DNA from 2 places in the Serratia sp. TSA_105.2 genome. Region 1 is predicted to be linked to the other one. Evidence: predicted binding sites of a transcription regulator. Region 1 holds the regulator's gene; the other holds the start of a gene.
What was found. Region 1 encodes PhoB, which activates phosphate uptake and scavenging genes when phosphate is short. Its sites were predicted from a motif close to CTGTCATAAAACTGNCNNAT; they were not measured.
Positions count from the first base shown of each region.

Region 2: pitA (inorganic phosphate transporter PitA) is a predicted target of PhoB. The motif match lies at 4,015-4,034, and genes of this name have one in related genera.

Region 1 covers NZ_JBQZFT010000002.1:839,766-845,932, forward strand. The annotation lists gene ACUTSC_RS10445 (PstS family phosphate ABC transporter substrate-binding protein) at 1-792, opposite strand, end outside; gene phoR (phosphate regulon sensor histidine kinase PhoR) at 807-2,123, opposite strand; gene phoB (phosphate response regulator transcription factor PhoB) at 2,148-2,837, opposite strand; gene sbcD (exonuclease subunit SbcD) at 3,053-4,285, shown strand; gene sbcC (exonuclease subunit SbcC) at 4,282-6,167, shown strand, end outside.
Region 2 covers NZ_JBQZFT010000009.1:114,161-120,327, reverse strand. The annotation lists gene ACUTSC_RS21045 (LysR substrate-binding domain-containing protein) at 1-777, opposite strand, end outside; gene ACUTSC_RS21040 (SDR family oxidoreductase) at 881-1,654, opposite strand; gene uspB (universal stress protein UspB) at 2,094-2,429, shown strand; gene pitA (inorganic phosphate transporter PitA) at 2,507-4,009, opposite strand; gene ACUTSC_RS21025 (NAD(P)/FAD-dependent oxidoreductase) at 4,310-5,509, shown strand; gene add (adenosine deaminase) at 5,538-6,167, opposite strand, start outside.

The DNA of each region.
Region 1 (6,167 bases):
GGCTTTGTTGATATAGATATAGAGATAGCGCGACAGCGGGTAGCGATCGTTGCGCACGTTGGCGGCGGTAGGCGCGACATAGTCTTCTCCCGACTCCGCCAACGGCAGCAGCCGCACGCCGCTGGCGCGAAAGCCGATGCTGGCATAGCCGATGCCGTTGAGCGAACCGGCCACCGCCTGCACCACCGAAGCCGAACCGGGCAGCTCATTGACGCGCGGCATAAAATCGCCGCCGCACAGCGCGCGCAGTTTGAAATAGCCGTAGGTGCCGGACGCCGAATTGCGGCCGAAGCGCTGCAGCGAGCGCGTTGCCCAGTCGCCGCTGAGCCCCAGCTCGCCCCAACGCGTCAGCGGTTTGCTTTCACCGCAGCGCCGAGTGGCGGAGAAAATACGATCGAGCTGCTGCAGATTGAGACCGCGCAGCGGGTTGTCCTGATGCACCAACACCACCAGCGCATCCACCGCCACCGGCACCGCCAGCGGCGCGTAGCCGTAACGGTGTTCGAACGCCGAAACCTCGGCCGCCTTCATCGGCCGGCTCATCGGGCCCAGCTGCGCGGCGCCCGCCGCCAACGCGGTCGGCGCGGTCGACGAGCCGGCGGCCTGGATCTGCAGGTTAACGTTGGGGTAATGCTGACTGAAGTCCTGCGCCCACAGCGCCATCAGATTCGCCAGGGTGTCGGAGCCGACGCTGGACAGGTTGCCCGCCAGCATGCCGTCGGGCTGCGCCAGCGCGCCGCGTCCGGCCAGCAGCGCCAGGCAAAGCAACAGCCCTCGGGTTATTCGGGTCATACCGGTGTCTCGCGTTAATTTTTCACCGCATTCTCTGATAAAGCGGCGGGAACAATCAACCGGTTGGGTAAGGTAAAGATAAAGCGGGTGCCGATCCCCGGCTCGCTGAGGATCTCCAGCCGCGCGTCGTGATGGCTGAGCGCGTGTTTGACGATCGCCAGCCCCAGCCCGCTGCCGCCGGTTTGGCGCGAACGGGCCTTGTCGACGCGGTAAAAACGCTCGGTCAGGCGCGGAAGGTGTTCGGCGGCGATGCCCGGCCCGTTATCGCTGACCTGGAACTGCGCGCCGTGCGCCGTTTGCTGCCAGCTCACTTCGATATGGGTGCCCTTCGGCGTATGATTAACCGCGTTGTACACCAGGTTAGACACCGCGCTGCGCAACTGGTCTTCATTACCGAACACGTTGAGTTGTTCGTTAACCCGGAAGCTGATCTCGTGATTGCCGCCGCTCAGCGACTGCGCCTCGCGCTGCAACACCCGCAGCATCAGCGGGATATCCACCCGCTCGTTCATGTCGACATTGGGCGCCGCCTCGATGCGCGACAACGTCAGCAGCTGCTTGACCAGCCCGTCCATCCGGCGGGTCTGCTCTTGCATGGTGCCGAGCGCCTTGCTGCGCAGCGAGCCGTCTTGCTCTTCGTCGCCCATCATCTCCAGGTAGCCCTGCAGCACCGTCAGCGGCGTGCGCAGTTCATGGCTGACGTTGGCGAAGAAGTTGCGCCGCGCGCCCTCCAGCTGGCGCATCTGGGTGACGTCGCGCGCCACCATCAGCAGTTGCCCTTCGGAATAAGGCATCACGCGGAATTCGACGTAGTGTTCGTTGTTCAGCTGCAGCGTCAGCGGGCGCGAGAACTCTTGCTGTTGCAGGTAGTGGCTGAATTCCGGATAACGCAACAGGTTGAGGATGTGCTGGCCGTTGTCTTCCGGCCAGCGAAAGCCGAGCAGATGCTGCGCCAGCCCATTACACCAGAAGATATTGCCTTCGACGGTGGTCATCACCACCGCATCAGGCAGCGATTCGGCCCCGCTGCGAAAGCGCTTGATCAGCAGCGCCAGCTCGCGCCGGCGGCGGCGATTGCGCTGCTGCATCTGATACAGGCCATAGAACAGCGGCTCCCAGCTCCAGCGGCCGGGCGGCGGTGTCATACTGCGGTCGATCCACAGCCAATGGGAGAGTTTGAGCTGGTTGTAGAAATTCCACACCAGCGCCGCCAGCGCGGAGGCCAGCAGGAACCAGGGCAGATAACCGAAAATCAGCCCCAGCAATAAGGCGGGCAGACAAAAAAGAGCCAGCTCCAGAGCCAGCCTCTTCCACGACAGACGTTCTAACACGGCATATTCTCCAGCGCGGCGCGATCAGTAGCGCGTTGAGAACCGGTAGCCGGTGCCCCGAACGGTTTGAACCATTTTATCATGCCCACTGGTTTCTAACGCCTTGCGGAGCCGACGGATATGCACGTCAACGGTACGGTCTTCCACATAAACGTTAGTGCCCCAGACGTGATTAAGCAACTGCTCACGGCTATAAACCCGCTCCGGGTGGGTCATAAAGAAGTGCAGCAGCTTGAACTCGGTCGGCCCCATGTCCAGCGCCTGATCGTTAGCCATCACGCGGTGGGAGGACGGATCCAGGCTCAGCCCTTGCATTTCAATCACTTCTTCCACCGCCATCGGTGAAATGCGGCGCATGACCGCCTTGATGCGCGCCACCAGCTCCTTGGGCGAGAACGGCTTGGTAATGTAATCATCCGCCCCCACTTCCAGGCCGCGCACGCGGTCTTCCTCTTCGCCACGCGCGGTCAGCATCATGACCGGAATATCGCGGGTCAGCGCTTCGCGCTTCATATGTTTGATAAACTGAATGCCGGAACCGCCGGGCAACATCCAGTCGAGCAACACCAAATCAGGGAACGGCTCAGACAGGCGCGTCACGGCGCTGTCATAATCCTCGGCTTCCAACGGTTGGTAACCATTCTGTTCCAACACAAAGCACACCATCTCACGGATCGGCGCTTCGTCTTCCACCACCAGTATGCGTCTTGCCATCGTCAATCCTGCCAATGTGTTAGCGACTTTGCGGGCGCCATTATGCGTCAGTTTTGTGACACTTTTATGAAAAAAAGCGGCTGTTATAGGCAGTAAGCATAGCGATTATTTCCCGGCGCAAAGAAAAATCATTCCGTAGTCGTCGCCATTGCGTCGGGACAGCCGCCGCCGCGGCCTTTATAATCATCGCCATTACTTTTGCATCCGGGAGTGTCATGCGCCTGATCCACACCTCTGACTGGCATCTTGGCCAGTACTTTTTCACCAAAAGCCGCGCCGCCGAGCACCAGGCTTTTCTGAACTGGCTGATCGAACAGATCGAGCAGCAGCAGGTGGATGCGCTGATCGTCGCCGGGGATCTGTTCGATACCGGCTCGCCGCCCAGCTACGCCCGCGAGCTGTACAACCGCTTCGTGGTGGAACTGCAGCGCACCGGCTGCCAACTGGTGGTGTTGGGCGGCAACCACGACTCGGTAGCGACGCTGAACGAATCGCGGGAACTGCTCTCTTGCCTGAACACCACGGTGATCGCGAGTGCGCAGGGCTCCCTTGAGCAGCAGATCGTGGTGCTGAATCGGCGCGACGGCCAGCCGGGCGCCGTGCTGTGCGCCATCCCGTTCCTGCGGCCGCGCGATCTGCTCACCAGCCGCGCCGGCGAATCCGGCGCGCAAAAACAGCAGGCGCTGCAGGAAGCCATCGCCGAACATTACCAAACGCTGTATCAGGCGGCCTGCGACCGCCGCGAGCGGCTGGGCCTGCCGCTGCCGATCGTCGCCACCGGCCACCTGACCACCGTCGGCGTCACCACCTCCGACTCGGTGCGCGACATCTATATCGGCACCCTCGACGCCTTCCCGGCGCAGGCCTTCCCCCCTGCCGATTACATCGCGCTGGGCCACATTCACCGCGCGCAGAACGTCGCCAAGTCGGAACATATTCGCTATAGCGGTTCACCGATTCCGCTCAGCTTCGATGAACTGGGCAAAGCCAAAAGCGTCTTCCTGGTCGATTTCGCCGACGGCGCCCTGCAGCAGGTAGAGGCGTTAACGATCCCGCAGTTCCAGCCCATGCAGCTGATCAAAGGCGATCTGGCCGAGATCGAACGGCAGCTGCAGCAATTTGCCGACTATGCCGGCGAGCTGCCGGTGTGGCTGGATATCGAAGTGGCGACGCAGGACTACCTCAGCGATATCCAACGCCGCATCCAGCTGATGGCGGATGAGCTGCCGGTGGAAGTGGTGCTACTGCGGCGCAGCAAAGAGCAACGCCGCCAGGCGATCGCGCAGCAGGATAAAGAAACGCTGAACGAGCTGAGCGTCAATGAGGTGTTCGAACGGCGCCTGGCGCAGGAGGCCGACATGCCCGAAGCGCGCCAACGGCGGATGCATCAACTGTTCCGCCAGGTGGTCGAGGCGGTGCAGCACAATCCTGAGGAGACCCAACCATGAAGATCCTCAGCCTGCGGTTAAAAAACCTCAACTCGCTGCAGGGCGAGTGGAAAATTGACTTCACCGCCGAGCCGTTCGCCAGCAACGGCCTGTTCGCCATTACCGGCCCGACCGGCGCGGGCAAAACTACCCTGCTGGACGCCATCTGCCTGGCGCTGTACCACCAGACGCCGCGTCTCAACGTCACGCCGAGCCAGAATGAACTGATGACCCGCCACACCGCAGAATCGCTGGCGGAGGTCGAATTCGAGGTCAAGGGCGTCGGCTATCGCGCCTTCTGGAGCCAGCGCCGCGCCAAAAACGCGCCGGACGGCAATCTGCAGGCACCGAAGGTCGAACTGGCGCGCCGCGAGGACGGCAAGATCCTGACGGATAAAGTGCGCGATAAGCTGGAGATCACCGCTGCCATCACCGGGCTGGACTTCGGCCGCTTCACCAAATCGATGATGCTGTCTCAGGGGCAGTTCGCCGCGTTCCTCAACGCCGACGCCAACGATCGCGCCGAGCTGTTGGAAGAGCTGACCGGCACCGAAATCTACGGGCGGCTGTCCGAACAGGTGTTCGAATCCCACAAGCAGGCCAAAACCGACCTGGATGCGTTGCACCAGCGCGCCAGCGGCATCGAGCTGCTGAACGATGAACAGCGCCACTCCCTGACTGAACGGCTGGCGGCGCTGAGCGCGCAGGAAAGCGCTCTCGGCAAGCAAGCCCAGCAACAGCAACAGGCGCTGAGCTGGCTGCAGCAATGGCAGCGCCTCCAGCAACAGCAGAATGAGGGTCAACTACGGCTGGAAACCGCCCAGCGCGAGCAGGCCGAGGCCGCCCCGCAGCTGCAGCGGCTGGCGCTCAGCGAACCGGCCGAGAAATTGCGGCCGCTGCGCGGCGAACGCGATCGCTGCCGCGCCGAGCTGCAGACGCTACAACAGCAGGCAGCCCAGCTGACGCAGCAACAGGAGCAGCACTCGGCGCAGCTGGCGCCGCTGCAGCTGGTGGTGGAAAAGGCCCGTCAGGCGCAGCAAGCCCATGCCGAGCATATGCGGCAGCAGCAACAGCTGATCGATGACCAGGTCGCCCCGCTCGACCATCAGATCGCCCAACTGCAGTCGACGCAGGCCGAGCGGCGACAGGCCGGCGATGCCGCCGCGCAGCAGTGCGCCCAGCAGCAGACCGCACTGGAGCAGCTCACCACCCAGCGCAGCCAACTGACAGCGCAGGCCGCACAGCATCAGCAGCGGTTGAACGCGCTGACCGAAGCGCTGGCCGCTCAACAGCAACAACGGCAGGCGCTGGAGGCGCAAACCCCGCTGGCCCCGCTGCGCCAGCGCCTGAGCGCTCTGGCGGATCTGCGCCCGACGCGCCAGCAGTTATTCACGCTCTCTTCCCTTTACCGTCAGACCCGCGAGCGTCTGGCTCGGCAACAGGCGGAACACGCCGAGCGGCAAATGCAGCTCGCCGGGCTGCAACACCAACTGGAGAACGCGCGTCAGCAATTCAAACAGCACAAGGCACAGCTGCAGGAAGTGGAGCGGATCCACGAGCTGGAAAAACGCATCGTCAGCCTGGAAGCGGAGCGCGCCCTGTTGCAGAGCGGCGCCCCCTGCCCGCTGTGCGGCTCCACCAGCCACCCGGCGGTGGAGCAATATCAGGCGGTGCAGCCTTCGGCGACGGAACAACGCTTGGTTGAGATGCGCACCCTTGCCGAGAAACTGCAAACCCAGGGCACCGAGCTGCGCACCCGCTGTGAAGGCCTGCAAGAGCAGCAGCAACGCCAGCAACAGGCTATCGCGCAGGATGAGCAGCAACTGGCTGCCCAACAGCAACAGTGGCAGCAGCTCAGCGCGCCGCTGGCATTCGACTTTACGCTGGCGGAGGGCGAGCAACT
Region 2 (6,167 bases), on a different contig from region 1:
TTCCACCAGTTCACCGGCGTCGAGCAGGTGTTGCACGTCGTAGCGCGGGATTTGCATTAGCCCCAGCCCGGCGCGGCAGCAGGCGATGTAGCTTTCGGCGTTGTTGACCACCACCCGGCTGGGCAATTCGAGCCGTTGCGTATGGCCGTCGTCGGTCAGGTATTCCCAGGGGGATTCGCGGCCGGTTTTGGGCGAGGCGTAGCCGATGCTCCAGTGCCCCTCGACGAGATCGCCGGGTTGGCGCGGATGGCCGAATTCGCTCAGGTAGGCGGGGCTGGCGCAGTTGATCAGCGCGATATGGCCGAGCGGGCGCATCACCAGGCTGCTGTCGTGCAGATCGCCGACGCGCACCACGCAGTCGACCCCTTCCTGGACCAGATCGATGGCGCGATCGGCGGAGCCGAGCAGCAGCTGCAGATGAGGGTGGCGCCGCAGCAGGCCGGGCAGCGCCGGGGCGATCAGCCGGCGGGCGATGCGGCTCGGCACGTCGACGCTGAGCCGGCCGGAGGCCTGGCGCTGGCTGGCCTGAAACGACTGATCGATGTCTTCCACCTCGGCCAACAGCGGGCGCAGCCGCTCGAGCAGCTGTTCGCCGTCGGCGGTCAGCCGCACCTGCCGCGTGGTGCGGTGCAGCAGGCGCACGCCCAGCTGCGTTTCCAGCTGTTGCACGGCGGCGGACACCGAGGCGCGTGGCACCTCCAGCGCATGGGCCGCCCGGATAAAGCTGCCCATTTCCGCCACCTGTACGAATACGCGGTATTGATTGAATCTGTCCATCTCGTTGACCTGCTGTTCCTTGGCGCCGTTTCTGACAGAGAGTGTAGCCGCATGGCGCGGTTGCGCGCGAGCAGGTGCGGGGGCATCAGTGCCCCCGTCGAACTTATTTGGTGGTGTAGCCGCCGTTGATCAGGATGGTTTGGCCGGTTATCCACCAGCCGTCGCTGACCAGGTGGCGAACGAACGGCACCACATCCTGGATGTCGGTCAGGCCGGTTTTACTGAACGGTGACAATGCCGCCGCGCTTTGGTGATATGCCACCGCATCGGCGCCTTCGGCCGGATAGAAGAACGGCGTATCCATTGGGCCCGGGCCGATGGCGGTCACGGAGATGCCGCGTTCGCCGAACTCTTTGGCGGCGGCGCGGGTGAAGTGTTCCACCGGCGCCTTGGTGCCGGCGTACGCGGCGTAAAACGGCGTAAAGGCGCCGAGCAGCGAGGTGACCAAGGTGCAGATTTTACCGTTGTCGTTGAGATGCTTGCCCGCCTCTTTCAGGAAGAAGAACGCGCTTTTGGCGTTGACCGCCGTCATCTCGTCGTACTCGGCTTCGCTGATTTCAGTCATCGGTTTTTTCAGCACTTTGCCGACGGTATTGATGGCGATATCCGGCTTGCCGACGGCGGCGACCGCATCGGCGAACAGCTTCTCGACGGCGCCCGCGGTGGTCAGATCGGCCTGCAGCGCGACGCCTTGCGCCCCGGCGGCCTGGATGGCGGCGACGGTCTTATCCGCCTCGGCTTTGGAGGCGGCGCTGTTGTAGTGGATCACCACCGCTTTGGCGCCTTGTTCCGCTAAATCGCGTGCGATCAGCCCGCCGAGATTTTTGGCGCCGCCGGCGATCAGGACGGTTTTTCCTTTGATTGAATGGTTGGCCATAACAGTTTCCTTGGGTGCGGGTGAATGTAACGGAAACTTGAGTCTAACCAGCGTTGGGCGAAAGATCAGCGGCGTGGGGCGGGATAGACTATCCAGGAAAAACGACTAATTGCAGACGGACGGTTATCACTTATAACGGCCCGGTGGGTGACTTCCCAGCGCGGGGCGGTAAATTTTATCCACTGATCAGGCCAGTTTGTGTTTCATTAACCTACAATGATGGATATGGGCCTCATCATTTCCCCTCTGAGTGGAACCACGCTGTGCAAATCTCTCTGTGCGGTGCGGTAACGTCTCCGGAGGTGGTGGGTTATGGGCGTGGCCCGTGCAGGCAAAAAAGGGGATGAGAGCGGTAAGCTCCAGCAGAGTATCGGGTAATGAGGTAGGGCGGTTGGACCCGGCGGATGGCCGAGGATAACAACGCCTTGAGGGGGCAATCATGATCAGTACCGTCGCGCTGTTTTGGGCCTTATGTGTGGTGTGTGTGGTTAACATGGTGCGGTATTACTCTTCTCTGCGCGCGCTGCTGGTGGTATTGCGCGGCTGTGACCCGTTGCTGTACCAATACGTCGATGGCGGCGGTTTTTTCACCGCCCACGGGCAACCCAGCAAGCAGCTGAGGCTGGTGCGCTATATCTTCGCGCAGCGCTATGTCGAGCACCACGATCCGGAGTTTATTCGCCGCTGCGAGCGGGTGCGCGGGCAGTTTATGCTGACCTCGGCCCTGTGCGGCCTGGTGGTCATCAGCCTGATAGCGCTGATGATCTGGTATTAATGCCTTTCTGTTTCCCTTGATGCAGGCAAAAAAGGCGGCCCTGGGGCCGCCTTTCTCATGCTTATCGCTCTTATCGCTTAGATCAGCTTCAACGCAACCCAATACAGCGCACCGGAAAGCAGAATCGAGATTGGCAGGGTCAGTACCCAGGCCAACAGGATGTTCTTCACGGTTTTGCTCTGCACGCCGCCGCCGTCCACGATCATCGTCCCGGCAACCGCCGAAGAGAGGACGTGGGTGGTGGAGACCGGCATGCCGGTATAACTCGCCACGCCGATCGACAGCGCCGCGGTCATCTGGGCCGATACGCCCTGGGCATAAGTCATGCCTTTCTTGCCGATCTTCTCGCCGATGGTGGTGGCCACGCGTTTCCAGCCCACCATAGTACCGAGTGACAGTGCCAGCGCGACGGCGACGATGATCCACATCGGCGCGTACTCGACGGTCTGCAGCAGATCCTGACGCAGGTTCTTCAGGAAGCGCTGGTCGGCGGATGAGGTTTCCGGCAGCTTGGCGACTTTATCCGCCGTGTCGGTCACACACATCAGCAGGCGACGCAGGTGGCTGCGCTGGTCAACCGTCAGTTGATCGTAGCTTTGCAGGTTGGTCAGCATACCCTGAGCCAGCTCGATCGCCGGCATGGCGCGCGAACTGTCGCAGTGGAACTCGGCCGGCTTGTTAGGCGCAGCTTCGTCATCCGGGCTTGGCACCAGTGGCGTCAACGACACCGCATGCGACAGCGCGTCGCCGTGCTGCTGGTAATATTGCTGCAGGTGGGTCACGGCGTCACGCGTACGGGTGATGTCATAACCGGTTGCATTCATATTGACCACGAAGCCGGCCGGCGCAACGCCGATCAGCACCAGCATGATAAGGCCGATGCCTTTCTGGCCGTCGTTGGCGCCGTGCGAGAAGCTGACGCCAATCGCCGACAGGATCAGTGCGATACGGGTCCAGAACGGCGGCTTGCGTTTGCCGTCGACCTTTTCACGTTCCGCAGGGGTCATGTGGATACGCTGGCGTTTCTTGGTGCCACTCCAATAGCGGCGCAAGGCGAACACCATCACTCCCGCCACCATCATGCCGACCAGCGGCGAGAACAGCAGAGAAAGGAAAATGCCAATCATTTTCGGGACGTTAAGCGCATCCACCACCGAAGTGTGGGTCATCAGGGCGTTGGTTAAACCGACACCGATGATTGCGCCTATCAGCGTATGGGAACTGGAGGCCGGCAAACCGAAATACCAGGTGCCGAGGTTCCAGATGATTGCCGCCAACAGCATGGAGAAGACCATGGCTAATCCGTGTGCTGAACTGACGTTCAACAACAGATCGGTAGGCAGCAAATGGACGATGGCGTAAGCAACACTCAAACCGCCGAGCATTACGCCAAGAAAGTTGAACAAACCTGCCATCACGACCGCAAGTTGCGAGCGCATGGCGCGGGTATAAATAACTGTAGCGACCGCATTGGCCGTATCATGAAAACCGTTGATGGCTTCATAAAACAACACGAACAACAATGCGAGAATTAACATCAGGCCGGTATGGAAATCCAGGCCAGCGAACAAATGCAGCATAAGCGTTACGCCAGTTTGTGGACATGAACGCCGCGCATTATCAGTGACAACCGGTGCCGGGGAAAAGGAAAATATGACGTTTTTTTGATTTGGACATGACGAAACGATGACGCGCCTATAACAAAAATATGGAATATCAACGCGTTAATCTCCTCTGACCTCTGTAATATTTTCTTACTATGGCGTTGGCGCCGCCGGGACTTTACAATCTGCCGCCGTGAATTTGGCGGTGACCGGCGGCGAAACGGCGTAATATGGCGCTCTTTTGTCGCGATTGTGGTTTTGATAAGTGAGGCTCAGGTGGAACAGTTTGATGTCGTAGTGATTGGGGCGGGCGCCGCCGGCATGTTTTGCGCCGCGCAGGCGGGGCAACTCGGTTGCCGCGTGTTGCTGCTCGACAACGGCAAAAAACCGGGCCGCAAGATCCTGATGTCCGGCGGCGGGCGCTGCAACTTTACCAATATGTACGCCGAACCGGCGGCCTATCTGTCGAACAACCCGCACTTCTGCAAGTCGGCGCTGGCGCGCTACACCCAGTGGGACTTCATCGATCTGATCAACCGCTACGGCATCGCCTACCATGAAAAAACGCTGGGACAGCTGTTCTGCGACGACTCGGCGCAGCAGGTGGTGGATCTTCTGATCAAAGAGTGCGAGCTGGGCCAGGTGACGATGCGCCTGCGCAGCGAAGTGTTGGGCGTGGGGAAAACCGAACATGGCTACGCGCTGGCGCTGAATGGTGAAAAAGTGAGTGCTCGCTCACTTGTGGTGGCCAGCGGCGGTTTGTCCATGCCGGGGCTGGGCGCTTCGCCGTTCGGTTACAAGCTGGCGGAGCAGTTCGGCCTCAAGGTGCTGCCGACGCGCGCCGGGCTGGTGCCTTTTACCCTGCATAAGCCGCTGCTGGAGCATGTGCAGACGCTGTCCGGCGTCTCGGTGCCGGCGGTGATCACCGCCGAGAACGGCGTCAGCTTCCGTGAAAGCATCCTGTTTACCCATCGCGGCCTGTCCGGCCCGGCGGTGTTGCAGCTGTCCAGCTACTGGCAGCCGGGTGAGTATGTGAGCGTTAACTTACTTCCTGAGCTGGATTTGGCGGCCTTCCTGGATGATCAACGCCGAGAGCACCCGAACCAAAGCCTGAAAAACACCCTGGCGCTGCAATTGCCGAAGCGGCTGGTGGAGTGCTTGCAGACCCTGGGACAACTGCCGGAGGCCACGCTGAAGCAGCTGAATGCGCCGCAGCAGGCGGCGCTGGTGGATCTGTTGCAGAACTGGCGCGTGCAGCCGAACGGCACCGAAGGCTACCGCACGGCGGAAGTGACGCTCGGCGGCGTCGACACCAGCGAACTTTCTTCCAAGACGATGGAGGCCCACAAAGCGCCGGGGCTCTACTTCATCGGTGAAGTGGTGGATGTGACCGGGTGGTTGGGCGGCTACAACTTCCAGTGGGCGTGGAGCTCTGCCTGGGCCTGCGCCCAGGCGCTGGCGGCGCAGGGGCGTTAAAACCCGCTCAGCCTTGAAACGTGCCGGGTCACATTGGCCCGGCCTTGAGCTGATTCATTAATTTCATTTTAGTGTCGCCGTCGAGAAAACTCGCCTCCAGCGCCTGTCGGTTGCTGCGGTTAAAATCGTCATCCTGCCAGCCGAAGGCGTCATGCAACAGCCGGTACTCCTTGTTCAGCGTGGTATCGGCGACGGTGCGTGCATCGGTATTCACGTTCAGCCGCACTCCCATCCTTTTCAGCCGATCTATCGGGTGACTGTCGATGCTGTCGAACAGATTGCAGACGAGATTGCAGCTGGGGCAGATCTCGAGCAGGACGCCGGTGGCTACCAGGCGCTCAATAAGCGCAGCATCCTCGATGCTCCTGACGCCGTGGCCGATGCGCGACACCTGCAGCCTATCCAGCGTTTCCCGTACGCTGTCGGCGCCCTTCGCCTCACCGGCGTGGGCGATGACGTTGCCGCCGGCTTCGCGCACCGCCCGAAAGGCCGCTATGTGATTGGCCAGCGGGTAACGCGCTTCGTCGGCGGCCAAATCCAGCGCGACCACGCCGCGGCCCAGAAAGTTAACCACGAGCCCGGCGGTTTGCAGGCTGGCGGCCGCATCGAAATGCCGCAGCGTGCACAGGATCAGCCCGGCGGCGACGCCGTAAGTTTG